DNA from 4 places in the Paenibacillus kandeliae genome. Region 1 is predicted to be linked to each of the others. Evidence: riboswitches for the same ligand, from Rfam matches in the RefSeq annotation. Region 1 holds a riboswitch; each other region holds the start of a gene.
What was found. Region 1 has a riboswitch for cyclic di-AMP ahead of ABXR35_RS23730 (C40 family peptidase). Riboswitches for the same ligand answer to the same signal wherever they lie in the genome.
Positions count from the first base shown of each region.

Region 2: it holds a riboswitch for cyclic di-AMP, as region 1 does, so the genes downstream of both, kdpF (K(+)-transporting ATPase subunit F) here and ABXR35_RS23730 (C40 family peptidase) in region 1, are expected to answer to the same signal.
Region 3: it holds a riboswitch for cyclic di-AMP, as region 1 does, so the genes downstream of both, ABXR35_RS23200 (resuscitation-promoting factor) here and ABXR35_RS23730 (C40 family peptidase) in region 1, are expected to answer to the same signal.
Region 4: it holds a riboswitch for cyclic di-AMP, as region 1 does, so the genes downstream of both, ABXR35_RS20315 (hypothetical protein) here and ABXR35_RS23730 (C40 family peptidase) in region 1, are expected to answer to the same signal.

Region 1 is NZ_JBFDUZ010000011.1:13,671-21,011, forward strand. Features, by position in the region: gene motB (flagellar motor protein MotB) at 1-242, opposite strand, end outside; gene motA (flagellar motor stator protein MotA) at 226-1,035, opposite strand; gene ABXR35_RS23720 (hypothetical protein) at 1,225-1,518, shown strand; gene ABXR35_RS23725 (GNAT family N-acetyltransferase) at 1,673-2,185, opposite strand; gene ABXR35_RS23730 (C40 family peptidase) at 2,488-2,961, opposite strand; cyclic di-AMP (ydaO/yuaA leader) riboswitch at 2,973-3,111, opposite strand; gene ABXR35_RS23735 (YwhD family protein) at 3,601-4,116, shown strand; gene ABXR35_RS23740 (ATPase domain-containing protein) at 4,576-6,006, shown strand; gene ABXR35_RS23745 (hypothetical protein) at 6,024-6,275, shown strand; gene ABXR35_RS23750 (LuxR C-terminal-related transcriptional regulator) at 6,268-7,341, shown strand, end outside.
Region 2 is NZ_JBFDUZ010000001.1:1,573,961-1,581,301, reverse strand. Features, by position in the region: gene ABXR35_RS06925 (histidine kinase) at 1-503, opposite strand, end outside; gene kdpC (potassium-transporting ATPase subunit KdpC) at 500-1,081, opposite strand; gene kdpB (potassium-transporting ATPase subunit KdpB) at 1,128-3,155, opposite strand; gene kdpA (potassium-transporting ATPase subunit KdpA) at 3,306-4,970, opposite strand; gene kdpF (K(+)-transporting ATPase subunit F) at 5,002-5,082, opposite strand; cyclic di-AMP (ydaO/yuaA leader) riboswitch at 5,368-5,583, opposite strand; cyclic di-AMP (ydaO/yuaA leader) riboswitch at 5,668-5,868, opposite strand; gene ABXR35_RS06900 (SMI1/KNR4 family protein) at 6,256-7,341, opposite strand, start outside.
Region 3 is NZ_JBFDUZ010000009.1:8,915-16,255, forward strand. Features, by position in the region: gene ABXR35_RS23175 (tRNA1(Val) (adenine(37)-N6)-methyltransferase) at 1-161, shown strand, start outside; gene rsmI (16S rRNA (cytidine(1402)-2'-O)-methyltransferase) at 158-1,063, shown strand; gene ABXR35_RS23185 (AbrB/MazE/SpoVT family DNA-binding domain-containing protein) at 1,436-1,690, opposite strand; gene ABXR35_RS23190 (HD domain-containing protein) at 2,157-3,479, shown strand; gene ABXR35_RS23195 (TatD family hydrolase) at 3,617-4,384, shown strand; cyclic di-AMP (ydaO/yuaA leader) riboswitch at 4,580-4,814, shown strand; gene ABXR35_RS23200 (resuscitation-promoting factor) at 5,129-6,223, shown strand; gene rnmV (ribonuclease M5) at 6,445-7,002, shown strand; gene rsmA (16S rRNA (adenine(1518)-N(6)/adenine(1519)-N(6))-dimethyltransferase RsmA) at 6,995-7,341, shown strand, end outside.
Region 4 is NZ_JBFDUZ010000005.1:46,181-53,521, forward strand. Features, by position in the region: gene ABXR35_RS20295 (DinB family protein) at 1-471, opposite strand, end outside; gene ABXR35_RS20300 (GNAT family N-acetyltransferase) at 733-1,311, opposite strand; gene ABXR35_RS20305 (hypothetical protein) at 1,371-1,694, opposite strand; gene ABXR35_RS20310 (oxidoreductase) at 1,825-2,526, opposite strand; gene ABXR35_RS20315 (hypothetical protein) at 2,650-3,063, opposite strand; cyclic di-AMP (ydaO/yuaA leader) riboswitch at 3,186-3,364, opposite strand; gene ABXR35_RS20320 (hypothetical protein) at 3,765-4,241, shown strand; gene ABXR35_RS20325 (universal stress protein) at 4,355-5,011, shown strand; gene ABXR35_RS20330 (DMT family transporter) at 5,137-6,039, shown strand; gene ABXR35_RS20335 (hypothetical protein) at 6,493-6,876, opposite strand; gene ABXR35_RS20340 (DUF4153 domain-containing protein) at 6,921-7,341, opposite strand, start outside.

The sequences.
Region 1 (7,341 bases):
TTGTTTGGAACTTCGCCTTCAGTTGGAGCCATCGCATTTTCATCCAGTACACCACTGCCACCGGTGAAGGCGGCACTCATAGCTTTGGCCATCTGCTGAAATTTGGCAGCATCTAGCGAGCTCATGGAGAACAGGGTGATGAAGAGTGCTAGCAGCAGGGTCATCAAGTCGGAATAGGGGAGCAGCCAGCTTTCGTCGGCATGCTCCTCATGAGGTTCATGTCGTTTACCCTTCTTGCTCACCGCCGCCGCCTCCTTCCTGTTGTCCTTCTAGCTCAATTTTCTCTGTTGGTGTCAGGAATACAGCGAGTTTTTGACTGATTGCCATGGTCGATACACCGGATTGAATCGATAGCAGACCTTCGACCATCATCAGCTTAATCTCCACTTCTGCTTTGGACAGACGTTTCAATTTATTGGCCATCGGATGCCACAATACATAACCGGTAAAGATACCGAGAACCGTTGCGATAAACGCACCAGCAATCGCGTGGGACAGCTTTTCCATATCACTCAAATCGGCAAGGGCGGCAATCAGACCGACAACCGCACCGAGTACACCGAGTGTAGGTGCATACATACCCGCCTGCGAGAAGATCAGCGCGCCGGAGCGGTGACGTTCCTCGGTAGCATTAATATCTTCCATCAGCACATCCTGTACAAATTCCTGATCATTACCATCAATGATCATCCGCATTCCATTGCGGAGAAAGGAATTGTCGATTTCTTCAACTTTGGATTCCAGCGCGAGCAAACCTTCGCGGCGCGTAATGGAAGCCCAGTCCATGAATGTACGAACCAGTTCCTTTTTGTCGAGCAGAGTCTGATTTTTGAAAATGATTCCGAACAGTTTCGGAACACGTTTGACTTCGGGCATCGGGAACGCCATAAAGATCGTTGCGGCTGTACCTACCAGGATGATAACGTAGGCAGCAGGGTTGTTAACCAGACTGACCAGTGGTGCGCCCTTGAGGATCATACCGACAACTAGAGAGAGAATCCCGAGTACCAGACCAAGAATTGTTGAAATTTGCATAATACACCTCGTCCATGAGTATATGTTGTATGGCTTGCATCATTCTCTTCCATGGAATGATGGCATTGCTTGATTCGCTGATACTTTTGTTATCGACAGAATATGATGCTTTATGAAGAGTTTTTTTAAGTTATAATGGAAAGAAGTTGGCAATTGTAACAATATAGACAGATGGACTGGAGGTTCGTTATGGGCGTTAAACATGGACGCGAGTATGAGGATATACTGACTGATTTGACGACGGCGTTGGACTTGATTCCCGATTGTTATCTATTTTTTCAAATGCCGCCGGAAGAATGGGCAGGCTTACAGGCAGAGGAGCGCCGTGAGGTGCAAGAGGCGCTAGCAGAGGATCTATTTTATGCGCTTGGTTCCGAACCTTCCATTCAGGTCGGCAGCGGGGTAGTCATTTATGCTGCGGATACGCACCGGATCGATATTTTGATCGGGGAAACGGAAATGACCTTTGTTCCGCTGATCTGATGAACAGGGTACGATGAATATAAATGGGTAAAATGAAAAAGACCGGATGACGGGAGAAGGCGTATTGCTTCTTTTGTCATTCGGTCTTTTGTCGTTGGATGCCCATAGTAAAGAAGGATGCTTGGGCAGTCACTGGTATCGGTATGCCGAATCTTTATGGCGATGAGGTTCTATCTGCGTCCGCTTGGTAAACCATACAATAGAATGGCTTCATACCGTCCGGTGTACGGCGATCATATGCATCGGTAATATGAAATCCAGCTTTCTGATACGTACGGATGGCGCGCTGATTCCAAGTGAGTACTTCCAGATCGATCTCTGCTTCAGGCTTCCGTGCTATCGCTTCTTCGGTAATGACACGGACAAATGCTTCGCCATAACCGTTGCCGCATAGATCGGGTCGCATGCCTACACCGAGTCGAACAGTACCTTCCAATGGGAAAAACTGTGCGAATCCAAATAGCACACCTGTACTGTCTAAAATGGAGGCATATTGCTCCTTGCGCAGCTTTGGATCGCCAAACTCCACTTCCAGTTGCTGCATCTGATCCCATGACATCCAGCCATAAATATCGTAAGGGGCTTGATATACCCATGTACAAATATCAGCCGCATGGGCCTCAGTCATTTCCGTAACGATGAAGGGCGGGGTGAGGGAAATCGACATGAATCACTGCTCCTTTTTGAAGATGATTGAAGATCAAATGAGACGGGTATTAACTAAAAATAATTAAAATAAATATTGGAAAACATGTTTACCATAATTATGGCGTGGTTAATTATTAGTAGACATAATTACCAAATCAATATCTCAAATACTGGATAACTTTTTTCCAAATAAGTGTAACCAATTTCGGTTTTGTTTCGTTTATATAGTACAAGAACAAATAAAAAACCGCAAAAGATTCTGGCGGGAATCTCTTACGGTTATGAATCACAAAATATAAGGTTATTATTTAAAAGGTTATATTAATTGTCGGTTGCGAACGTGTCAAAAGCATAATTGCTCATTACGCGTTTAGCGCCGACATAGCGTTCTGCGTAATAATCCATGCTGAGGTTATCAATACGTACGCCTCTGGATGTGGAAGCATGCGCGAATTGCGTGCTGCTTACCATGACTCCTACATGTGAAACTCCTGCTCCAGTCGTGTTGAAGAAGACGAGGTCTCCAGCTTGCAGATTGTCTCTACTTACTGCGTCGCCTACTTGGAATTGCGATGTGGATTGACGCGGCAGATCAATGTTCATTTTACTGAATACATATTGAGTGAATCCGGAGCAATCGAAACCGTTGAAAGAGGTTCCCCCGATGCGGTACGGTGTTCCCATTGCTGGATCAATGATCTGGTCCATTTTGGAATCAGCATGTGCACTGCTATTCCCCATAACAGTAAATGCAATTGCGAATCCCATTAGTGCGGCGGTTAGTTTCTTTTTCATGTTCAAAATCATTTGTCCCCTTCCAATGCCTACGAGGTTAGCTTAAGGATTCGGTAGAAGGCTTCCCCTATGATCCCTCTCTTGCAAGATCAATTCACCCAAAACGGTTCCCCCGTTTCCCGGTGCCACGGAATTTGGCTTTACACTTTGTTAATGCACCGTATGACGATATCCAACTTTTTCGACAAAAATCAGCTTTTCTGGTAAAAGTTACAAGATGACATTTTAAAGTTTACAAAGTTGTTACTAAAAACTCGCTGGGTTTATTCTAACAGAGCTTTTTTACTTTGGCAACGTTTGATAACTGTTTTTCTACGAAAATTATTGTCATCTTTATGACATGGCAGGATGAAAACCGCGCCAATAAAGGGATTACATTTATGAAAAAAAATTCATTTTTTAGTGCAAGGTGATGATTGTTTACGCGTGAACTGGCTGATTTATGATTGCTTTCCTTTTTTTCGGTCATTTTTTTGTAAACTTTATACTTTTGTCGATATTTGTTTTGATTTTTTGATACTTTATCTAACATACAGCCTGTGGCATTAGTTTTTTGACCCTAATCCGCTACAATCATGTTAAAATCAATCATATGAAGATATCGGTTCATATTTGAATAAAAAAGGAGTTACTTTTACCATGGATCAAAATCAACAACCTGCCAAAAAATCAATGTCTTTAAATATTATTAGTAGCAGCACCAAGAGCAGCAAGCATAAGGGATTCGGTGCAGGCTCGATTAATCTGAACAATGTTTCTCCTATTATTATTGATCGCGGCGAAGCAACGATTGATATTGGTGCGATGCACGCGAAGAGCAAAGTGGAGCGCGGGATCAAATTCAGCGCTGAGCGCGAGGATGTTGTCGGTGGTCGCCAAGTATGGGTTGTCTGGGTAGCGGTGGACAAGCAGCCAGAGGGCGGTAGCTACGCTGGAGCAACAGCCTGTGAGATGTGGATTAATGAAGAAGACAAAAAAGGCTGGAAAATCCTCGCTGACCACGTAAACAAGCTGGACTATGCGATCAAGCGTCGAATCATGCTGAGCGAGCTAGGCAGCGAAGATAAAGCGGCATTGAAAAAACTACTGTCCACGCATAACCAAGAGTGGTGGGATCGTTCGCCAGAAGAGTTAAAAGAAGCATTGGAAGGCTAATCGGTAATCAGTATAGATTCCGAGGCTGCTGCAATGGGTACGTAGAGTATAATCATCACAATACAATGAACGGGTGGGAATGACGATTTACTGTCTGGAATACCGGTATTCCTGCCCGCCGTCTATATTCCCACAACAGGCTTGATGTACAACAAAGAGGCTGGAGATCAACTGATTTCCAGCCTCTTTGTATAATTATTCGCAGGTATTCATTTAAATTTAAAATAACCGGATAAAATGCTGTATTTTTTGGTCTAAATTTATTCAATTTATTAAGAAACTGCAATGATAAACTGGAAAAAAAGGGTATAAATGATTAAATACTTTTGACTCGTTATAAAAATGGGAAATTCCTTTCTTCAAAGTGCCTTACGTTGTTATAATTGCTTTACAGTCATCTTCGTAGGAAAAGCTAACCCTTGCATGACTAAACTATGCTACAGATGGAGGGAGCAATACATGAACAACATCAATGCTATTCATACGGGTATACCAGGACTGGACGATATTTTGTACGGTGGTATACCGCCAGGGTCTGTAGTGATTTTGGAAGGCGAACCAGGTACCGGTAAAACGACAGTCGGTATGCAATTTCTGGTAGAAGGAGCCACAAACTTTGACGAGCCGGGAATCTACATTACCTTTGAAGAACTGCCGGAGCAAATATACGAAGATATGAGAGGGTTCGGATGGGATCTGCGTCAGCTAGAGCAGGAAAATCGGCTGCGCGTTATTTGTATGGAGCCGGATATTTTACTGGATCAAATGCTACAGCCAGGTGGTATTTTTGAAAGTATGGTCGGTGAGATCGGCTGCAAACGCGTCGTGATCGATAGTATCAGTCTATTCCGACTGGTGAGCACGGATGAGCAGGTGCGCAACAATGTGTACACCATCCGCAATATTATGCGCAAGCACTCGCTGACTTCGTTCTTCATTCGCGAATATGGTGAGACTGGCGAATCCAATGTGCCTTTTGAGAATTACATCTGTGATGGTATCGTTCGGCTATCACTGAAGCCGCTGATGGAAAAGTACCGCAAGCGCACGATTGAAGTACTCAAGATGCGTGGTACTCGCATTATGGAAGGCGAGCATACGTACAAGTTTCTGAACAATGGCGTATACATCGTTCCATCTCTGTCTATGGCGGAGGATAAAATGTTGACCAACGAGACGGAGGTGCTGACTACCGGTATTGCAACGCTGGATGAGATGCTGGGCGGCGGTATTCCACGCAGCAGCGTCTATATGATCGACACGAACAGCAAAGCCAATTATCGTTATCTGCTGTCTTCTATCTATGCACAGCGCATTAAAGACGGCGATTGTACGGTGACAATGATGTCGGGCAATACCTCACTGGATACCTTTGCCGATACGATTGAGCTGTTTGGCGTATCGCTGCGCGAAGCTGCTGCTCAAGGTAAAGCGTTCTTTATTGAGCATTATCGAAGGGCAGTCGAATCTACGCTAGAGAAGGCGATGATCCGTGTAGATAAGGTGAGTAATGAGGATTATGCTCAAGTGTTGAATGATCGTCTAGGTCCGATTTTTGAATGTGAGGATACATGTGATCGTCGCTGGTTTGTGTATTATGATCTGAACACCATCATTTCCGAACGTGGACGCGAGTTCCTGCTACGTTACTTTGCCGAAGAGATGTCCATGTGGCGCTCGCTGGGTATTACCATTGTCGTACATTGCAATTTTGCGGAGATTGGACAGGAGACGGCTTCCTTCCTGGAACGGACCTGTAACGGTGTAATCCGAACCTGGGTAGATGGCAATTACCAATACTTGCAGGTTACCAAATCCCCTAGTGGTCGCGTATCCGCACCGCACATTATTGCGAACGCAACCGAAGAGCCGTTTGTACAGCTGATATAAGGAGGGATTGGAACCGTATGGTAGCAGAAAGTGATGTAATTACTTTGCAAATGGAATGCACGCTATTTTTTGAAAACAATCCGTATGCGATTGAGACAAGCAGCGGCCTGTCCAAGAGGCTGGGCCGCAGTCAACAGGTTACTGAGCGAGCATTGAATCGTCTGGCGGAGATGGCTATCCTGGAGAAAAATGGGGATGGTGTGCGTGCCATTTACCGTTACAAGGCTCCTTATATTCAGACAGAAGTGGATTTGAACGCCTATGATTGAAACATACATGCTAAATGATATCCGCGATATATGCCAGGAGCTTCAAGATACTTACGCTCAATTGACCGAGCTGCTCATTTTTATAACCGATCATGAAGGGCGGATTATTACGGCACCTTCGCATTTGCGGAGTAGTTCGGTATTTGAGCAATATGCCGGTGAGCTAAATGAAATGTTCCGTCAGGAAATTGAAAAGCTGCACGGTGCGAAACATACGATTTTGTCGGATCAATGGATACCGGGTGTGCGGTGGTTGATCTCGCCGATTGCCTTTGACCAGCCGCTGACCGGGTTATTTGTGTGGGCGGGGATTCTGATTCAAACAGGTACGCGCCAAGGCATACTATCACATCCGAACTTTGTGCAGCCGCCAAATGATGTGCCTGTCGGATTCTTTGAGGCGATTCAGGATTGGATTCGCAATGTACCGGAAACGACGCCGGAGCAGGAAGTATTCAAGCGTGAGAAAATTACAAAGCTTGCGCATGCACTGTCATTGATTCTCAAGTCCAGCTACAAGGAGAAGCGTCTGACGGACCGATTGGTCGCGTTGAACGATACGCTATCTTCTGAAATGAATGCCTCGCATCCGATTGAGGAGATTACGCGTGCTGTGCTGTCAACGAGTGATCTGGCGGATGTATTCGGCTTTGCACTGCGTACGGGTCCAGGCAAGTATACGATCATCAACAGTATTGGACCATCATCTGCCGAGCTGAATGGAGCGGTTTTCCATGAGGGAGAAGGGTTTCTAGGGCAGGCGGTATTGAGTGCACAGCCGACGCGCTGGAACAACGTAGATCGTGATCCGCGTAGCAACTTTTTCCTGCAAAAGGGTGTACCGCAGGTACATGAAGTGCAAGGCTTCCCGATTCGTTACGATGATGAGGTGTACGGATTGCTATTTGGCGTGAGCTTCAAGGAGCGCTCCGTACCGGGTCTTCATTTCCAATTTGAAGAAACCATGATCTCGCTGATGGGCTGGTATATTGCCAACCATCTGACCTATGAAAAGATGGAAAAGCAGCTACAGCGCTTCAAACCGTTGATTGAGCTGTCACGTCTG
Region 2 (7,341 bases), on a different contig from region 1:
CAATCGACCTCGCGTCCGATATAATGACGTGCCAGCTGTGCTGCTCCCTCCAGCTCGTAGACATTGACTGTTACCATCACGCTAATTCCGCGCTGCAACAAAAACTGGATATCCTCCCAGCGGGTTTCATGCTGCGCATCAGGACGATTGCGATGTGCCAGATGATCGACCAGCAGCACTTCAGGATTGCGCTCAATAATCGCATCCAGATTCAAATCCTTTTGCTCGATGGGATGTCCAGATTTGTCCGTCTTCATCCAGTGAATACTTGGAATGCGCTTCAGATCGCCTAGCTGCTGCACGGTTTCTGGACGCTGTAAGGTCGAGACAGCACATAATGCCACGTCAAGACCTTCCTGTTTGAGCAGTTGGCCTTCACGCAGCATATGATAGGTTTTACCGGAGCCGCTAACGGCTCCGATATAGATTTTTAATTTTCCTTGTTTGAGCTTGGAGATCATGTGTAGCAATTCTTCAGGCGTTTTGCGCCGGAAGGTACTCATGACCCTGAACCTGCTCGTAATTGTTGCAGTGCCATATTCATCTTCAGTACATTAACAGCAGGTTCACCGAAGATGCCCAGTTGCGGCGAAGTCGTGTTTTGGGCAATCAAACTTTGCAGCTGTTGCTCGGATACACCAGTTAGCTTGCTAATGCGCGGAATCTGCGCCTGTGCCGCTTGTGGTGTAATATCTGGGTCCAGACCGGAGCCAGAGTTAGTAATCAGATCCATTGGCAGCTGGGAAACAGGTACATTCGGATTTTGCTGCTTCCAAGTGGTGATAGACTCCTGCATCCGTTTGATCAGATCCGGGTTAGAGGGCGCAAGGTTGGATGAACCGGAACCGTTAGCATTGTATTCCACACTAGACACACGCCCTTGGAAATATTGTGGATCGGTAAACGACTGTCCGATCAATTCCGAACCGACCACCTGATTCTCTTTGTTGTATATGAGACTGCCTGCCGCCTGCTTGGGCAGAGCGACACTGGCAATTCCAGTCACGATCAATTGGTAACCGACACAGCAGATTAGGAAAAAGACCGCCGTTGTTCTCAGACTTATCCATACATTTTTCACGATATATTCTTCCTCTCGAATTGGGGTTAGCTGGATAGGATCAGAGTTAGACGAACCACTGAACAATAAGGTCGATCAGCTTGATCCCGATAAACGGTACGATAACCCCGCCCACTCCGTACATTAATAGATTGCGACGTAGCAGTCGGGTAGAACTCATCGGTTTATAAGCGACCCCTTTCATCGCCAGCGGAATCAGAATCGGAATAATGATCGCATTGAAGATCAGCGCCGACAAGATCGCCGAAGCTGGTGAATGTAGATTCATCACGTTCAACAGCTGCATTTGTGGAATAGCGACCATGAACATCGCTGGAATAATGGCAAAATATTTGGCAACGTCATTGGCGATACTGAAGGTCGTCAGACTACCACGAGTCATAAGCAGCTGTTTCCCAATCGCAACCACTTCGATAATCTTCGATGGATCAGAGTCAAGGTCAATCATATTCGCTGCTTCTTTCGCTGCCACTGTACCACTGTTCATGGCAATCCCTACGTCTGCTTGTGCCAGTGCTGGCGCATCGTTCGTACCATCACCAGTCATGGCGACTAGCTTGCCTAGCGCTTGTTCACGGCGAATAACAGCGATTTTATCTTCCGGTGTACTTTCAGCGATATAATCGTCAACCCCTGCTTCGCGAGCGATAGTTGCTGCGGTCAGTGGGTTATCCCCGGTACACATGATCGTTTTGATCCCCATGCTGCGCATCTGCTCAAAACGCTCGCGCATGCCCGCTTTGACGGTATCTTTTAAATAAATCAATCCGTAAATTTCGTTATCGACCGCAACAGCGAGCGGCGTACCACCAGCAGACGCGATTTTGTCATTGCTCGCTTGCAGCGATGGTGGAATGGTTCCGCCCTGTGCCGTTACCCAGTTGCGCACCGCATCGACAGCACCTTTACGTACTTTATGTCCATTTTTCAAATCCAGACCACTCATACGAGTTTCGGCTCTGAACTCAATCACCTCAGCACCAATCGGTGCATCCTGATCAAATGTCCAGCCTTGCTTTTTCATCAATTCCAGTACGGAACGTCCTTCTGGTGTCTCATCGTAGGCAGAGCTGATCGCTGCCCATTGTCCAACTTCCTCGGCAGTATGACCGTCGGTTGGAACGAATTCACTCGCCATGCGGTTCCCGTAAGTAATTGTACCGGTTTTATCAAGAATAATGGTATTGATGTCACCGGATGCTTCTACGGCTTTACCGGACATTGCCAATACGTTGAAGCGAGTAACCCTGTCCATTCCGGCAATCCCGATGGCGGAGAGCAGACCACCGATGGTGGTTGGAATCAGACAGACCAGCAAGGAGATCAATACAGGTACAGCTAGATTGATACCAAGATATTTGCCCATGAAAGGCAATGTAACAACAACCATCATGAAGATAATGGTGAGACTGATCAGTACAGTATTGAGCGCAATCTCATTCGGCGTTTTCTGACGTTCCGCGCCTTCGACCAGACTAATCATACGATCCATAAACGATTCACCCGGATCACTGCTGATGCGAACAATAATTTCGTCACTGATAACCATCGTACCACCAGTAACAGCGCTAAAGTCGCCGCCGGCTTCCTTGATTACTGGCGCAGATTCACCTGTAATAGCAGATTCATCGACCGATGCTAGACCTTTGATTACTTCCCCGTCGCCGGGAATCATTTCGCCCTGTGTGACTTTGACAATATCGCCTTTGCGCAGCTCGGTGGACGGAACTTCGATGATGCGGTCACCGTCTACTTTATGGGCAGTGATTTCTTTTTTTGTTTTTTTGAGTGAATCGGCTTGTGCCTTACCCCGTCCTTCTGCCAGTGCTTCGGCAAAGTTGGCGAACAATATGGTCAGCAGCAGAATCAGAGAAACGGTAATATTGAAACCGGTCGATACCGATTCGCCAAATGCGTTTGGAGCGAAGATCAGCAAAATGCTGATCACCAGCCCGACTTCAACGACGAACATGACCGGATTTTTAATCATAAGCAGTGGGTTTAATTTCACAAACGACTGCTGTAATGCTTTGGTTATCAGTTCCCGGTTCATCACGGAAGCTTGATTTTTCATTGCTGATTCCTCCACCTGATTGTCACTTATTTCTATTATATGGACGTGCTTGAATATGGACGTATCATTATATCAATGCGTGTGCCTACGCCATTAGCGATTTTACATGATCGCTTGTTCGATGTGGCATCATGGTAAACCTACGATAGGTTACAACGTTAACTGTTCCGCAATCGGTCCCAGTACGAGGGCTGGGAAGAACGTCAATGCGCCAACCAGTACTACGATTACGATGAACACGCCACCAAACAATGCCTGATCGGTGCGCAGCGTACCACTGCTTTCGGGAACTGGTGTTTTGGCGAGCAACGAACCAGCAACAGCAAGCAGCGTTACCATAGAGAAGAAGCGCGCAATAAACATGACCGCACCGGTTGAAATATTCCAGAATAGTGTATTATCGCCCAATCCCTCGAACCCTGATCCGTTGTTAGCCGCAGAGGATGTGAATTCGTACAGGGCTTGGGTCAGTCCGTGGAAACCCGGATTGGAGATTGTATCTGGATAGTAGGTCAATGCCAATGCTGTCGGTGCCAAAATAAGCAGCGGCTGAATGAGCAATGTGACCGCAATCAGCTTCATCTCTTTTCCTTCAATCTTACGACCGAGGAATTCCGGTGTACGTCCTACCATCAGACCGGATAGGAAGACCGAGATGATCGCATACATCAGCACGTTCATCATACCGACCCCAGAACCACCAAACACGGTATTCAGCATCATATTGCTGATTGTTATCATTCCACCAATCGGTGTCAGTGTATCGTGCATCGTATTGATTGCTCCCGTTTCAGAAGCGGTCGTTACGACAGAATAGAGCGAGGATTGCTCTACGCCAAATCGTACTTCTTTTCCTTCCATGGAGCCTGCACTTTGCTGCAATCCCAGTTGATTGATCAGCGGATTGCCTTGATGCTCCGCATACAGCGATACGCTCAGCATAACAACAAACATCATCGCCATGGATACGAATAATACGCGACCCTGCTTCAGATTGTTTACCATGCGTCCATACGTAAATGGCAATGACGTTGGTACAAGCAGCATCAGCAGCATTTGCAGCATATTACTCAGTCCATTCGGATTCTCAAAAGGATGCGCTGAGTTGGCTCCGAAGAAACCGCCGCCGTTATTACCTAACTCCTTGATCGCTAGGAAACTACCGATCGGTCCCATGCCAATCTCCTGCTGTGCGCCCTGTATGGTCGTTGCTGTCACGGAAGTATGCATCGTTTGCGGTACACCCAGACTGATAAACACCAGTGCAGCCACAATTGCTAGTGGCAGCAAAATGCGTGTAATCGCCCGTGTCAGATCGACGAAAAAGTTACCGAGTGGCTTGCCTGCCAGACCGCGAATAAAGGCGATGGCTACAGCAATACCAGTAGCTGGTGAGACGAACATCATGAAGATAATGGATGTCATTTGCGAGAACAGCGACAAACCGCTTTCACCGCTATAATGCTGTAAATTTGTATTGGTCATAAAGCTGATCGCTGTATTAAATGCTAGATCCGGGCTCATCGCCGCGATACCAGCAGGATTCAGCGGTAGCTTATCCTGTAATCGGAAAATGATATACACGATTAGCAGCATGATAGTATTGCTGACCAAGAGCGCTGCGGCGTATTGCTTCCACGTTTGATTGCTCTGACGAATACCGCCGATTTTGAAAATCAGTTTTTCCAGTGGTCCGAACCAGCGATCCAGACGCCCTGTTTTATAATCAAATACACGAGCCATATACAAGCCCATAGGACGAGCCAGTAACAGCGCGATTAATAAGGTAACGGCAACTCCGATGTATGCTAACATACTCACTCCACTCTCTTCTGTTGGTTTCGGTTTAGAATTTCTCGGGATAGATCAGGGCATAACATAGATATAACAGTACGCCTGCAATGATAATCCATAATAACCAGGTCATTGTTCCTTCCCTCTTTCCCCGATCACTCTGGACGACCATTCTCCCAGTCCTCCAAGCGCGAATGCAATGAGTAATACCAACACAATCATGATCAAATCCAGCATGATACGTAACTCCTTCAATCCAAATTAATTACATGTCAAATGGTGTTATCCCGAATTTGGGCATAAAAAAAGAAGCCTCGGTAAAATGGAACTTTTCACCGGGCTTCCCCTATTGACCGCACGAAACTCGTACAGACATCATCGGATGCCTGCAATCCCTTCGCCGGTTCAAGCCGGATATAAGTTCTCCCTGATTCGCTGACGAGGTTAGCTGTCGGGTTCGGGCTGGAAGATTGCCCGTTCCGGTCATCCCGGAATTCACCCCATGTCCATGCTGTGCAAAGCCGTTGCCTAAGCAGTATCAGCTTTTGTACAGCGTGACGATTGGTTCCCCCGCTTTCCGGCGGACAGTTGATGAATGGCTGTCCACATATCGGAAATTAAGCGTAATTGATTGTACAAGGTTCAGAATATTCCCAAAAAGCGCACAATAAAACACAGAGCTTTGTTTACCCTGTGTCGTGTCGGCACAAGTTCCACACTCCTCTCTCGACTTCCGCTTACGAGGTTAGCTGTCGGATTCGGGCGGTGAGAGTCGCCCTACGCCCAGCGCCGGTCCCATGGTTACCGGTGCTAAGCGATTCACCCCATGCAGTCTGTCGGCGGCTCTCACACCTCCGATCATCCTGACAATTGGTTCCCCCGTTTTCCGGCATAACCGGAAACTCAGCAATAAAGAACAAGAAACATTGTGATGCTATGGTTCATTCTGAACAAAAATGATTCCCGTTACCGGTGAATCTCTAAATCCTGAAATGTATATTACGCCTGTCGCGCGAAAGAGTAAAGCAGATCAAAAAGGCAAAAAAAGCCCTTTTTGACCACAAGTTTGATTTTTAAAAGTTTAGTAAATTGCTACCTGTCGCAAGCTACTTTTTTCTCTGCTTTACTCCCATTTACTCACTTTTTACATTTTGTTTCATTGTGCCACGCAATGTTTTCGCAACTGACTGAAAAAAGATATGTCATTATTTTCAATATCGATTGGATGCCTATCTATATACTATGATCTATCGGTCTGCATATCAAAAAACCGGAGCACCATGCGCTCCGGTAGGTATATTGGCAATTAGCGCCGATTATAGTTGGACCAGATTTCAAACTGTTCATTGGTGAGATCGCCTGTCAGACTAGAGAAGTCAACCAGCTGACTAAAACCGTCCTTAATCTGATCGAATTGTGCAAAGCTGCCTGTAAAGCTACGCAACGTCGTTGACCGCGTAATCGATTCTAACTGAGAAATATCGCTATTATCCAGCAGACTTAACTTTTGCAAAGAGCGAAGGTCTGCAAGTGCAGAAGCATCCTGCAAATACAAATGTTGAAAGGTTAATTCCTGCAATTGCTCGAATGCACGTAAATGATCGGCATTGTCCCATGTTCCGCCATTAACGGTTAACGATAATAAAGGCAGTGTGCCAATCATCTCCCAATCCTGAGGCTGCCATGTATGTGCATCATGAATTGTCAGATGACGCAATTGCTGCATATCGCTAATCACCTGAGCCGCCTTATGTGAAGGTGCTGAAATTGTCAACGTAGTTAATGTCTTTATCTTCAATAGCGGACGATAATCCTCTATCGGCGTATCATTACAAGATAGCTTTGTCAGCCTTGACAGAGTGGCAAGTGGCGTTAGATCGGTTACTGATGTGCCCGCAATGTTCAAGCTATGCAAATACTTCAGATTGGATAATGGCGTCAGATCGTGAATCGGATTGTTTAGCAAATACAGCTTTTTCAATTCGCTACAATTTACAAGCGGCTGTACATCCATAATCTGGTTGCGTGACAGGCTCAGTTCGCGCACCTCGCTGCAACGTTCCAAGCCGCTTAGATCGCTTAGATTCTCGTTGATCAGAAAAATCTGGTATTGGCGAACAAATTCCTCAGGCGTAGCATTTTGCTGCCGAATCAATTCTTGCCATGGCTGGGATAGACGTCCCATCCAGGCCGCAAAATCAGTGTTTGACGCCGGAATCTTTGACGCTGACAACACATCACCGAGCGCAAACTGCTGGGCGTCCCGTAGCAATCGTGCCTGATCGTTACGACCGTACATCCAGTAGCCCATGCCTTCCTCTTGCTCTACTGTGTAATTGCCTTCCCGCACCGTATCCCGCATGAAATGGATAAATTCACCAAGGTGACGAGC
Region 3 (7,341 bases), on a different contig from region 1:
ATCCACGTCGGCATATGGAAGCCAATATGGTGCTGATCGAGGGAATGCGCGGTGGTAAGCCGGAGGCGCGTGTACTACCGCCATTGATCGTTTACAATGACCAGAATGAATATGTTCCAGAAATTATGGATATTTATTACGGGCAAAAGGAGTCCTTATGAGCATACAGGTACAAAAAAGCTTTGCTGCTGCATCGGAGCCGTCGCATGGAACAACGCCGGGTACTCTGTATCTGGTCGCAACCCCGATTGGCAATCTAGAGGATATGACGTACCGTGCAGTACGCACGTTGCAAGAATGCGATATAATCGCCGCTGAGGATACACGGCAAAGTCGCAAGCTGTTGAACCATTTTGAGATTACACCGCGCAAGCTGGTCAGTTATCATGAGCATAACAAGCATAATAGCGGACCAGAGCTGATTCGCTTGATCGCGGAAGGGCAAAATCTGGCGCTGATTAGCGATGCGGGCTTGCCTGCCATTTCCGATCCCGGTCAGGAACTGGTACAGCTGGCTGTGGAACAGGGGATTGCGATTGTGCCGATCCCCGGAGCGAATGCTGCGCTGTCTGCTCTGATCGCATCCGGGCTATCGACGAATCGATTTACCTTTATCGGCTTTCTGCCGCGTGACCATCGTGGACAAGCAGATATACTGCAAGGGGCGCGTGCGTCGGAAGGCACGCTGTTATTGTATGAATCTCCGCATCGGATTACCAAAACGCTGCAAGCGATTCTGGATCATGTTGGCAACCGCCGCATCGTACTAGCGCGCGAATTGACCAAACGGCATGAGGAATGGTTACGTGGTTCAGTAGAAGAAGCGTTGGAATGGCTGGAGGAGCATCCACCATTGGGCGAATACTGTATTGTGCTAGAAGGACAGCCGCAGGAGGAAGCGATTGCCGAGGCGAATGAGTGGTGGCAAGCATTGTCGATTGCGGAGCATGTTGCCCATTATGAGCAGACCGAGCAATTGTCACGTAAAGATGCAATGAAGCGTACAGCGAAGGATCGTCAATTGTCCAAACGCGATATTTATCAGGTGTTGCTGGACGAATAGAGAAAGGATCGTAGTCGCTAACAAGCTCTGTCCATGCACTGATTCATTGCGATTCGTAACATAGAATATACCAAAGATTGTTATCGCAAAGCGACCTATATATTATATAGAAGAAACTCGATGAAATATCTCCATTTCAAAAGCAAATGTGTAATTAAAAAGGAACCTGACCGGTGGTCAAGGTTCCTTTTTCCCATACAGTTGGAACTACTTATGGAAATGGGTATAATGTCAGTTAGAGGGTATCAAAAAGAAAGCAAAAAAAATACCTTTACCCGACAGATTATGCTATCGGATAAAGGTCCAAGGAGATATATAAAGGTTAGAATTAATAAAATATAATGAATCTGGCTTTATTATAACCTATTCTATTTATTTTGTCACAGGGACAGGAATTTCGGAGATACATTCGTTACAAACGATTTTGCCTTTGAAGTATGTTACGTTCTCAGCATTACCACAGAAGATACAAGCTGGCTCGTATTTTTTCAGCATGATGCGTTCGCCGTCAACATAAATTTCCAAAGCATCTTTCTCGCCAATACCCAGTGTGCGGCGCAGTTCGATTGGAATAACAACGCGTCCCAGTTCGTCTACTTTTCTTACAATACCTGTTGATTTCATCATGATCATTCAATCCTCTCAAATGTGTTTTAGTTTTTTATAAAATTCGTTAAATTCGCTTGTCGAATAGGCTTCGTATGGCTGTTCCCGTTAAACTAATGGAAGAAAAGAAAAGCGGTGATGCCTTTAGTTCATCGTGTTGATTATCGCCAGAGTTGTAATTATTGAACAAGCATTCATGTTTTAAAGTGTCATGTTTCGACAAATTTCTTTCTTTTATGATATTCATAATACCAACGTTTCCCAAATCAGTCAACATAGAAATTATAAAAAAAGCCTTTTTTAGCGTAAAATCGCAAATTTTTTTTAAAATAGTGCCGTTTTTTGCGATAATATAGACATATACAGCTTTTGTCGATTTGGAAATACATTCTGATCATATAACGACACTGTTCGACATTAGTGACATGATTCTATTTTATACGATTCAAAATACTGGAATCAAGTTTGGCTCAAGGAGGATTTTGGCATGAAAGCGATGGAGCCTTTGGAGGAAGAAAAGGTATTCAAAGACCCGGTACACAATTATATTCACGTTCAAGATCGGCTGATCTGGACATTGATCAATACACCTGAATTTCAGCGACTTCGTCGTATTCGACAACTCGGTACCTCATACCTAACGTTCCACGGTGCAGAGCATAGTCGTTTTTCTCATTCGCTCGGTGTGTACGAAATTACGCGCCGGATTATTTCGCAGTTTGAACGAAGTGGGTATGAGGATTGGCCGCGTGAGGAGAGAATGGTCGCTTTATGTGCAGCGCTACTGCATGATCTAGGGCATGGACCGTTTTCCCATTCTATAGAAGAAGCGTTTGAAATGAACCATGAGGAATGGACGTGTCGCATTCTATTAGAAGATACAGAAATTCATCGTGTGCTTGAAGATGCCGAGCCGGGCTTTTCGGAAAAGGTGGCTGCGGTCATTCGCAAGGATTACGAGAAAGCGGTCGTAGTGAATCTAGTATCCAGTCCGCTGGATGCCGACCGCATGGATTATTTGTTGCGGGATGCGTATTTTACTGGCGTAAATTATGGCACGATTGATATGGATCGGATCATTCGCGTATTGCGTCCCCATCAAGGACGGGTAGTGGTCAAGGAATCCGGTATGCACGCGATTGAAGATTATTTGATGTCACGTTATCAAATGTACTGGCAGGTATATTTCCATCCGGTTACACGCAGTTCCGATATTGTGCTGCGTCATATTTTCCATCGTGCCAAAGAATTGTTCCATGATGGATACGACTTCGCATTCTTACCGCATCCGCTGCCTTCCTTGTTTAGAGGAACACTCAATGTAAAGGAATACCTGCTGCTGGATGAGGCGCTTGTGCAGACGACCTTTATGCAATGGACGCTTGAAAAGGACGAAATTCTGGCGGATGTGTGTGCACGCTTTATGGATCGTCGGTTATATAAGTATGTAGAGACAGAATTGATTGATATGGACATCATTGATCAGATTCGTAATGAATTTGCTGAAGCGGGGCTGCATCCACAATACGATCTAGAGATCGATTTTCCGACAGATCTACCGTATGATGTATTCCGTCCGGGCGATCCGAAAAAGGAAAAGCAGATTTTGCTGCTGAATCGCCAAAATAAAGTACAGGAAATTTCCGAGGTGTCGGACATTGTGCGCTCGATTAGCGGTATTCATCGTGGACGATATCATCTGTATTTCCCACAGGAGAAGTTGGAAAGGGTAAAACACAAATTGTCCAAGCCGGTAGCGGATATTTTCGAGGATAAGCTCGGTCCGGCGCAAATGGAGTTTGAAATCTAAACAAGCAAATCATTAGAATAAACGATGCAGACAGGTGGTAAATCTGCTCTGCATCTGACTTTTCACAAGATGTCTAACTCATTTCTATTCTATAGAAGAAAAATAACGGAATTACGGCAGTAAAGGAGCGAATATGAATGTTATTTGATACTCATACCCATTTGGATTCAAAAGATTTTGATGAGGATCGCAAAGAAGTGATTCAAAACGCGTACGATTCCGGTGTGACACGAATGGTAAATGTTGGTTTTGACCGAGAGACGATCCCGACGACGATGAAGCTAGTAGAAGAGTATGATTTTATCTATGCAGCGGTAGGCTGGCATCCGGTAGAAGCGATCACGATGCAGCCGGGTGATCTGGAGTGGATTGCATCTTTATGCAGTCATGAAAAGGTCGTTGCCATTGGTGAAATTGGTCTGGATTATCATTGGGATAAATCACCCAAAGATGTGCAACACCGCGTCCTACGTGAACAAATTGGTCTTGCACGCGAGATTAACATGCCGATTGTGATCCATAACCGAGATGCGCATGAAGACATTGTTCGTATTCTGCGTGAGGAAAAAGCATCCGAAGTTGGCGGCATTATGCACTCCTTCTCTGGCAGCTGGGAAACCGCCAAAATGTGTCTCGATATGGGCTTCCATTTGTCATTTGGTGGACCAATTACTTTCAAAAATGCCAAGCAGCCAAAAGAGGTGCTAAAGCAGGTTCCAATGGACCGATTATTACTAGAAACAGACTCCCCTTATTTGACTCCACATCCATATCGTGGTAAAAGAAATAACTCAGGATATGTCACATTGGTAGCAGAGGCAGCTGCCGAGCTAAAAGGTGTTTCTCTGGAAGAAATTAGTGAAATTACAACGAAAAATGCACTGGCATTATTTGGTATACGATGAAATAGGGAGAAAAACCACCGAAAAACCGAGCTAGAACGATATATGAATGAATTTTAACCACTAAATGCTCAAATGTTACAAGTTTTTAACCACTTTTTCTGAAAAACGGAGTTGAGGTTTGCTTTACAGTGGGGTTGAGTTCGGGATATTATTTCATCAGTGATTTAATCTTGTTGTTTATGAACGAGATTCCATGATTCGGTCTCGCTGAGTTTCCTACATAGGAGAACGGGGGAACCAACAGCTGTCTTCATTCACTTGAAACCGGCAATACCGGAAGACAGATTGTATGATTCCTGATACAGGGTCTTTGGGGTGAATTGAAATTTACTTGCGCCATGAGCGGAGGACGTTTCACAGGGCAATCTATACAGGCAGTATGAATGTCCGAACCCGACAGCTAACCTCGTAAGCGATGCAGAGGCAACCTCTCATTTTCTAAAAGTTTCCAAGATGGTACAGTCGTCGGAAGCCCAGGAAGAGTTGCTCTTGCACTTTTCCCAAGGCTTTTTTGTTTTGTGCAAAAGGAAAAGGTAAGATGAGAAAACCCGGATTTTCACTGTTCGGGAACGGAAGCCGCTTGGACTGACCATGGCGCAGGCACATTGCACAACACGAAACGATTACCGAAATGCGCCGGTATTCGTAAACACGATAAACGCCTGTGGAAATTCTGATATAGTCGCGTCTTAACTCATTTAAGATACAGCAAGACGGCGAGACTATGTAAGGAGGACGGAAGAAGTGGGAATTGCTCCTTTCAAAGAAACCCATGGTTCACGCTCATCCAGCATGTCTTACGCGCTGCGTTGGAAGCAAAAAAATCTACGCTTTGCCTTATTCACTTCGCTGGCAGTTGTTATGGTAATCGCCATGGCACTCTGGCTTCTGTATATGCAGGCAGGCAAAAATATTTATGTGATCGTTGATGGCAAAGCTCAGAGCGTCGAAACACGCAAACTGAATCTTTCCGATCTGCTGGCGGAACAGAACATTACGGTTGCGCCGCAAGACAAAGTTTCCATGCCCATGAACGGAGCGATCCAAGATGGGGACAAAGTGTATGTGAACCACGCGGTCGCCGTGAATATTACGGCTGATGGCAAAACGAAACAAGTGTACACTACTGCCAAAACAGTAGGCAGTACACTCGACCAAGCTGGCGTTGACCTCGGCGAAGAGGACAAGTTGACACCAACGGTCGAAACAGCAGTACAACACGATATGGATATTAAACTGGTTAGAACGACTTCCTTTGTAGCCAAGCAGGTTGTCGAACTGCCTTATCAGGTTGTTAAAAAACAGGACAGCACATTGCTGGAAGGCAAAACGAAGCTAGTCCAAAGCGGACAAAAAGGCAAGGTTGTCCAATATGTTGAAAAAACATACGAAGATGGAGAATTTGTCTCCAAGCGCATGATCGATAAGAAAACGACTGCTGAGGTGCAAGATAAGGTTGTCGCTGTCGGAACGAAAAAGCAGCAACCAAAACTGCTCGCTGCCAGTTCGTCATCTCATTCGGATAAAGATTTCTCTTATGCCAAAGTATTGAACAATGTAACGCTGACTGCGTACTCCTCTCAGGAGCCAGGGCTTGGTACAACGACTGCTTCTGGAACACGAGTAACAGAAGGACGTACCATCGCTGTAGATACGAGTGTCATCCCGATGGGATGGTGGGTATACATCGAAGGTGTCGGCTATCGTCGTGCAGAAGATACAGGCAGCGCCATTAATGGCAATAAGATTGACGTATATATTGACAGCCTGAGTCAAGCAAGAGCATTCGGTCGCAAATCCGGTTATACCGTATATGTGATCGGTCCGGTAAAACCGTAAGACAGGTAGCGGAAGATGCACTTGCTGCGCTGATAGCGCTGAATTGTGATATAATAGTTATTAACCATGAGCGTGAATAGAACCAACAGAAGAAGGGGAATCTTCCCCTTCTTTTTGTTTGTTATTTTGTTATACTGAGGACAATATGCACAAGGCCGATCATACGGATGAGCAGGGCAGCATCCTGCCCCATACGGCCCAGAAGGGAAGCGTCAGATCAAGTGATCAAAGAGGTAATTGTTGTAGAAGGACGGGATGACACGGTAGCGATCAAGCGTGCAGTAGATGCGGACACGATTGAAACGGGCGGCTCTGCCATCGGTTCGCAGGTGATCCAACGCGTTAGACTGGCACAGGAGCGTCGTGGCGTTATTATTTTGACGGACCCTGATCATGCAGGGGAACGCATTCGTAAAATTGTCTCCCGCGAAGTACCGGGCTGCAAGCATGCGTTCATACCCGAAAGCGAAGCAACACGCAAAGGCGACATCGGTGTAGAAAATGCCTCACCGCAAGCGATTCGCGAAGCGCTGTCCCGTCTGCACAGCGAGATGCCGGAAGCGGAGACGCTGATCGACTGGGATGATCTGATCATGACTGGGCTGGTGATGCATCCCAAGGCGGCGGCACGTCGTATGATCATGGGCAATCTGCTCGGCATCGGTTACGGCAACGGCAAGCAGTTTCATAAACGGCTGCGCATATTTGGCATCAGCCGCGAAGAATTCGCGGCAGCACTTTCACAACTTGAAGCGGAGGAACAGCAATCCCATGACTGATAGACACGATATCGCCACGCCCGGACGGACGAAGGAGATTATTCATAAACACGGATTTTCGTTTAAAAAGAGCCTGGGTCAGAACTTTCTGATCGACGCCAACATTCTGAACAAGATTGTCGATGCAGCTGATCTGACACCAGAGCGCGGTGCGCTGGAGATCGGTCCTGGTATCGGCGCGCTGACCGAGCGTCTGGCACGTCAGGCAAGCCGTGTAACGGCGGTAGAGATCGACCAGCGTTTGATCCCTATTTTGCAGGATTCATTGCAGGAGTATAGCAATGTGCATGTACGTCACGGTGATGTGCTCAAGGTCGATCTACAGCAATTGTTCCGTGA
Region 4 (7,341 bases), on a different contig from region 1:
CCATGATCCTAGTAAGCGACGGATAATCACAATCTCACCGAGGTGGTATGTATTGTGCGACGCGATATTGCGCAGGAATCCAGCAACCGTCTCGGTTGGTACGTGCACGAGCGGTGCTGCCAGCTCCAGAGTCTGTGCCAGCTCACACGCGCTATCGATACCTTGCAGGAAATCGTCTAGCACTTGCTGCCATGCCATCTCATCGGCAGCACGATCCTCCTGCGGCCAGCTTTCGGCTGGAATCGGCGGACGCTGCGGCTGTTCTCCACGCACATGCGCCAGCATGAAATCCTGCCAGTACGTCATATGACTGATCAGCTGATGAATCGTATACGGCAGCCCATCTATACGCTGTCCAGATAGCTCCAAATCAATATCGGATAACGCTTTGGCAATCGGCAAGTGCCCTCTTTCCCCAATCAGGGATTGAACCAATGCTCTAGCAAAAGCCTGTTCTGCAGTTTGACTCATCTTCGTTCACCCTCCGTTTCTAGCTAAATGTATATCATTCAGCAGCAAATTTCAACGCGAGTACATAGTAGTGCAGTTAACAGTGTACAGCAATGAACATGCCTTCTGCCATTCATCGTTTCCGCCCCTACTCACATCGTCCACATATCGCTATGTACGACAAAAAGCCCCTCCGGTGCTCTCTACTGCATCTGCGTCACCAGTGAGGCTTTATTTTCTATCGCCTGTTGCCGCTAGTAGGATCGCCAATCGCTACGACGATCAAGCATTGTGGAAGCGATAAGCCAGCAATTGATCCTGCTCTGGCGTTTCGAGCGGCTCCTCGTCATATTTGTAATTGGTGTAATCGGTCAGCAATTGACGCCAAAAACGTCGAGTGTGCATATTGCGTCCCGTTGCATTCGTATGCAGCGCCCAGCTGCCTTTAAACTGTTCAAACACATGCGTCGCCGCCCGCTGCGCCAGCCCTTTACCACGGAAGGAACGCATGAGGAAAAACTCATGCAAAAAATACTGTGCCTGCTCCCCGTGCGGAATGTACGGCGGTGTGGATACGAGCGCAAAGCCTGCCGGAATGCCATCTACGCGCAGTAGAAACGGAAACAGAACGCCCGGATGCTGCCACCAGATTTTGAAGACGTCACTTTGCTGAGCCAGTGTTGCGCAGCATTCGTCTTCCTCAAATACGCCATATTGGTTCGGTGTGCGATCCCAGATTTCCGACATGTCATACAAATAAAAAGGATACATATTGCAAATAATATGCTTATCTGTCGCAGGGCAAAGCTCTACGTCCAGCTTATGTTCCATCATAGGTTCAAGTTCTGGATTGATATTCATACCAACCTCCTGCTAATTCGGGCATTGCCGCCGATGGGCAGCAAGCACCCTTCATTTTGTTACTTTTTCAATACGCCGGCTGCATGCCGCAGCGCCGCCATCGCCTGTTTCACAAAGGCGCGGTTTTCCGGCTCCCATTCGTTCGGATCGTCCATAAACGAATCCTCGATAAAATCCTCTAGCCCGCTAGCAATCTTCTTACGCTCCGCTGGATTGGCATTGCCCTTGCCACGTAGCGTCTGTACCGCCGTGCGCATATACCGGCACGATTGCTGTACAAAGGTATAGTCGTCCTTGTCCCATGCTTTGGGATTGTCCATATCGTAAAAGGCAATCCATTTCTCAATCTGGGTTGCCGCCTGTTTGTCATCCAATTGAGGCATTGTTCATTCTCCGTTCCGCAGCAGCAGCATGCTGCCCATCATCTTGATCTGGCTAGGCGTAGGCGCCGATTCGCCAACCTTTATTGTAGCCGCTTTGCATGATTCCGTACAGCCTACGTAGATATCGGATTCAGGAAGTCACTCGCTCCGGTGCAGAATCAGAGACAGCGCCCAGCTCATGTAGACGGTCTGAGTGGTACACATGCACCCCGCGCTGTTCCTTGCTGGCTATCCGGTAAAGCGCACGCGCTACGGTTTCCGCAGGAATCGCCTTGTACTTGGCTAACGCGCCGCCCATAAGCGGGGATAATGCTCTAGCAAGCACGGCACCAATACGTTCCCCTGCGCGGAATTCCTGACGCTCGCCAAGCAGCAGCGAAGGGCGTGCCGCAGAGAAAGACGGATAATCCAGCCCAGCCAGCTTTTGCTCCAGTTCTCCTTTGATCCGGTTGTAAAAGATTTTGGATGTATGGTCTGCACCCATCGCGCTGACCAGCAGCAACTGGGTAGCCCCCTGCCGCTTCGCCAGCTGCGCCAATGTCAGCGGATAAGTAACATCGATCCGGTACATGTTATCCTGTGTACCGGCTTTTTTGATCGTAGTGCCCAGACAGCAGTACACATCATCGGCAACCAGCAGATCCAGATGATCTTCTAAGTGTTCGTAATCTACGACAACCTGATTCACCCGCTTCATGCTTTCCCATTCTGGTACATGGTTTCGTACAAGAACGATGATTTGCCGGTATTCCGGCGCCTTTTGCAAAATAGACATCAGCGCGCTGCCTACCAATCCGGTTGCTCCGGCAATGAGTGCTACTTTATCGGTCATACGATCATCTCCAAACTTCATAAGTATGTACCGTCTGCTGCCGATGGAACGGTATGCAGCGGCATGATGGTTAATTCTCTATCCCTATACCTGCTTATGGTGGAGATGAGACTGCTCACACTGTCACAACAAAAAGGCGACACTGCCGCCATTCGTATGGACAATATAATCTGCGCCCAGACCTTTGTAAATCATACGTGAGTTGCTGCTTTCGGTAATGACATAAATCGGATCGCTTGTCCACGAGCGACACATCTGGATATAACGGCAGCACAACGGCAAACTCCGCTCAAACAGATACACTTTCCCGACCGTCATCTGCGGTAGACACCATTCATCCTGACGCTGCGTATCCAGCAGCAGTACATGATGGATGCCCATCCGTTCCATTCTTACTTTCTCACTATAGCTGTTCACGATCGCGGCAAAATCGATTCCTTTGACTTTGAGCAGCTGCATAAACTGCTCTCCTGCCCGCGTCGCCGGAGATACCAGCACATAAGACCTTGGTAACTCCGATTCCTGCTCCAACTCCATCTCTTTTCTCCTCCAATGTGTGAAGGCAAACAAAAAAGAAGCCGCACAAGAGGTACTCTCGCCGCTTCTCAAGCATTCCGAACAGCGCACAGCGGTGCCCTACCGGATGTCATGATCATTGTCGCCTCTCTTAATTCAGCTTACGAGGTTAGCTGACGGATTCGGGAGTAAGAGTCTCCCTACGGACAGGATCTGCGGTTCCCCACATGTCTCCTTGTTCCGATTCACCCCTGAAAAGCACCTATGGCACTTCTCGCTGGTTCCCCCGCTCTCCGCACAATTTGTTCTGCCCAGATGGCAGTACAACATACGGACATTCAGCTGGTAACGACATACGCATACAGCGATATGCCGAAATTTATGAACTTGAGACGAATCATACTCCCGTCCACGATCAAAGTAAAGGCAGACAGAATGTGGTTTTGTGTCAATTTGATGGTTCAGGCAGATGATGCAATGACTTTTCTCTCGTATTCGCTTGCTTACGCCATATTATTTCATTTTCCTGCAATTTTGCGAAAACAATAGCAAAACCGAGCATTATGACGATGCGGCTGCGAATCGCTGTGATGAATCCGATTACATGACTATCTTCCATCCCAAATCGGCAAGGATGAAGATTGGATTTCATTTACGCTGTCATGGAAATGTCCTATGATGGCTCACAACTAAACCTCACATTACAAGGAGTGTATGTATAAATGATCATGACTGCTGTTCCGCTCGTTGAAGAGATTGTCCGTCCGCATGGTGTTGCTGTTGATACGGCGCGTATCCGTCATATGGAGCTGTTTGTATATGACCATCAACGGCTGGCATTGCCGGATCACTGCGAATTTTTGCATTGCGGATTGCTGCGTATGTGTGGCAGTGGTGCAGCGGGCTGGGCAGAATTTGAATTCTCCGACGGTACGACTCATCTGGATCTGGTGAAATGGGCATCTGTGTTTACGAGGCTCAAAGGGCAGACGGGCATGCAGGCGGCACAGTATATGCAGCAGCATGAATCGCAATGGGGCTTTACCCGCACCCATCTGGCAAGCGAGGCACTAGTGGACTGGCAGAAAAGCCTGATCGGTGCCGAAAGCAATCAAGCAAATAGCAGAGCTACCGTATCTTCTTTACCTGCGGAGCGGAATTTTTTGAGTCATTATTGCAGCGCATATTATTCTTTTTAGTCTATGCTGGTTAAGTGTCTGTATGGGCGTGAACAAACGGCTTGTTAGCCGTTTGGGGACACTGGCATCTACCTTATGACAATTGATACTTATACAAAGGGGCGTTACAGGTCATGCACGAAGAAAAGATCATGGTCGGTGTACACTACAATCTGAATGGGGAACGGCTGATTCGGCGCGGCATCCGGCTCGCCCAGCTGCTTCAGGCACCACTGATCGTACTGAGTATACTGGATGAACCCGTGAGCGAACTGGATATGGAAGACCAGAATTACTACAACAGCTGGAAAAAGCTGACCGAAGAAGCAGGCGGTACTTTTATGGTCGTGCAGCGCGAAGGACGCGATCTGGCAGAGGCGATCGCCATGGCAGCACACCGCAGTCAGGTGACACAGCTTATTATCGGGCAATCGGTACGTTCCTTTTGGGAGGAAATGACTGGCGGCTCGCTGATCAATGACCTGCTGGAGCATCTGGGCGCCATCGATCTGCATATTGTGGCGGTACAGCGGATGAAAGCCAATTTGGAAGAAACACATGAGGATGGCGTGGAAGTGGATGTGATTCACACACCAAAAGGCTACCAGATTCGTTACGAAACCGACAAACCCATTGTGGCGGAAGGTGTCTTTTTTAAGAAGATGCATACGGATTTTGAAAATGGGCTGCTAAAGCTGCATATCGATGGAGAATATCAGTATTTGAAGGTATCGAAGGGTACATTGGTCGATGCCGAGCCGCTGGAACGGATGCTAGATATGCAGGATTAAGAGGTTTCTTTTTGCTTTGTGTTTTTCCTTTGCGTTTTGCCTACAAAAAGCGTATGATGTAACGTGCTGGCTGACATCGTCTGACAGCTTTTACGTGCTTTTTGATGGAAAGGAAGGGTAAAACGTTGAATACATTAACACCAATGAAACGGTTGGCGCTGATTGCGTCGCTGGTTTTTTTATGGGGCATTTCATGGTCGATTTATAAGGTGGCGCTTGCCTATACACCGCCGGTGCTGTTTGCCGGGCTTCGTACACTGATCGGCGGATTGCTGCTCATGATCATTATGCTGCCGCGCAGACGGCTTATTCGCTGGAAGCAAAACTGGCGTGCTTATGCGATTTCGGGCTTGCTGAATGTGGCATTATTTTATGGATTGCAGACGGTTGGCTTGATGTATCTGCCATCCGGGCTGTTCTCGGTGCTGGTTTATTTGCAGCCAGTGCTAGTCGGGTTGTTCGCTTGGATGTGGCTGGGTGAGTCCATGTCATGGCGCAAAGTGATCGGATTGCTGCTGGGCTTTGCGGGGGTTATCTCGGTTAGTGCGGGCGGATTCTCCGGTCATGTTGCTGTCGTTGGCGTGGTGCTAGCTCTGGTAACAGCACTAAGCTGGGCGCTCGGAACTGTATTTATCAAAAAAGCGAATCAGACCACTGATGCACTGTGGATGGTCGCCTTCCAATGTACCTTAGGTGGCGCACTGCTGACTGCCGCAGGCTCCGCTACTGAACAATGGTCGGATATTACGTGGAATGCACCGTACTTGTTCGGGCTGATCTTCGGTATTATTTTCGGAATTGCGCTGTCGTGGATGATCTACTTCACGCTGGTTGGTGCTGGCGATGCGAGCAAAGTCGCTTCGTATACATTCCTTGTGCCGCTGTTATCGGTATTCATCGGTACCCTTTTACTGCATGAGCCATTTACATGGTTCCTGCTGCTGGGTCTGGTACTGATCGGAATTAGCATCTATCTGGTCAATCGCAAACCGCGTCGTGCGCCTGTGATGGTTGGTACTGACGGGTAGAGATGATCGATTCGTAGGCTGGATAGGATCTACGCTAGATCATTGCATACAAGGCTGCACGATTGTATAAAAAAAGCTTATTCGTCTGAGGATGAATAAGCTTTTTTGTATGTCGTTATCGCTCTTTGTATATCATATCTCTCTATGTCGTGTCTTTGTATGTCATCTTTTCGTTTGGCTTGGCGATTCTATTGTTTACGTATCTTGTTTCTTTCATGCTATATGGTTGCTTTTATCCTATATCGTTCCTTATACCTTATATCATTGTTTCTATCTTGTATCATTGCTTCTATGTTACTTCTGTGTTGCTACTATCTTGTACCGTTTCTTCTATATAGAAGAAATATAGTAGACAGACAATAGAAGGAATATGTCAGACGAGCCACACTGCACTTCGCAGACTCCATTCTACTGTAAGCCTCTACTTCTGTATGATGATCCTGCTATCCATTCTCAAATCACTTCGTACCAATCTGCCTGCCAAGCGCCATTGGTTCTTCCCGGTAAATGCCCGCCGGATTCCAGTACGGTGATCACTGCTAGCTCACATCCATGCCAAAGTAAAAAGCTAGCGCCCGGCTCCCACGACTCTAGCGCAGGGTTTTGCAGCAAACGCATCTCTCCATACGTATTCCATGACTGCTCTACTTTTCCCGTAATGTGCAGCTGTATATCCCAAGCATGCATAGTACTATTCTCTTCCCCGCTATCGGTACCATCATTCACTGTCTGAACACAGTCGGTCACCATTTCACCTTCTACTGCATAAAACCATTGCCTATACGGCAATTGCGACGGGTCAATGTTCCATTCGATCCATACTGGAATAGGGTTCATGTATATTTCCTCCTTTGATATGCAAGACGATATGTCGTATCCATTTATAACGGACGATCCAATCGCAATTGTCGAATCGCACGGTAAGTATCCCAATTAAACTCCTGCCAAGCAGCATCGCCAGTCAGCAAATATTCGTTATCGGTATGCAGTCGCTTCCGCAGCTCTGGCAATTGATGTTCATAGCTAAAGCGCAGTAACATTGGAATCGCTGCTGGGGATAAGGTAAGTAAATACTCCTGATCCAGCTCGCCCGTCTGTTCATACCGCTGCATATTGCGCTCGGTAATGATATGATCCATGCCGATATAATTGACCAGCACATAGGCAACTAGACCGAACACGATATAGCAGTGAATAAGCGGCAAGCGCGGGATATAGATGCGTAGCCCTGCCAGCACAAGCAATACGCCCAGAAACAGCATAAAGGCATGCACCAGAAAACGAATCACCGTATACCCATAC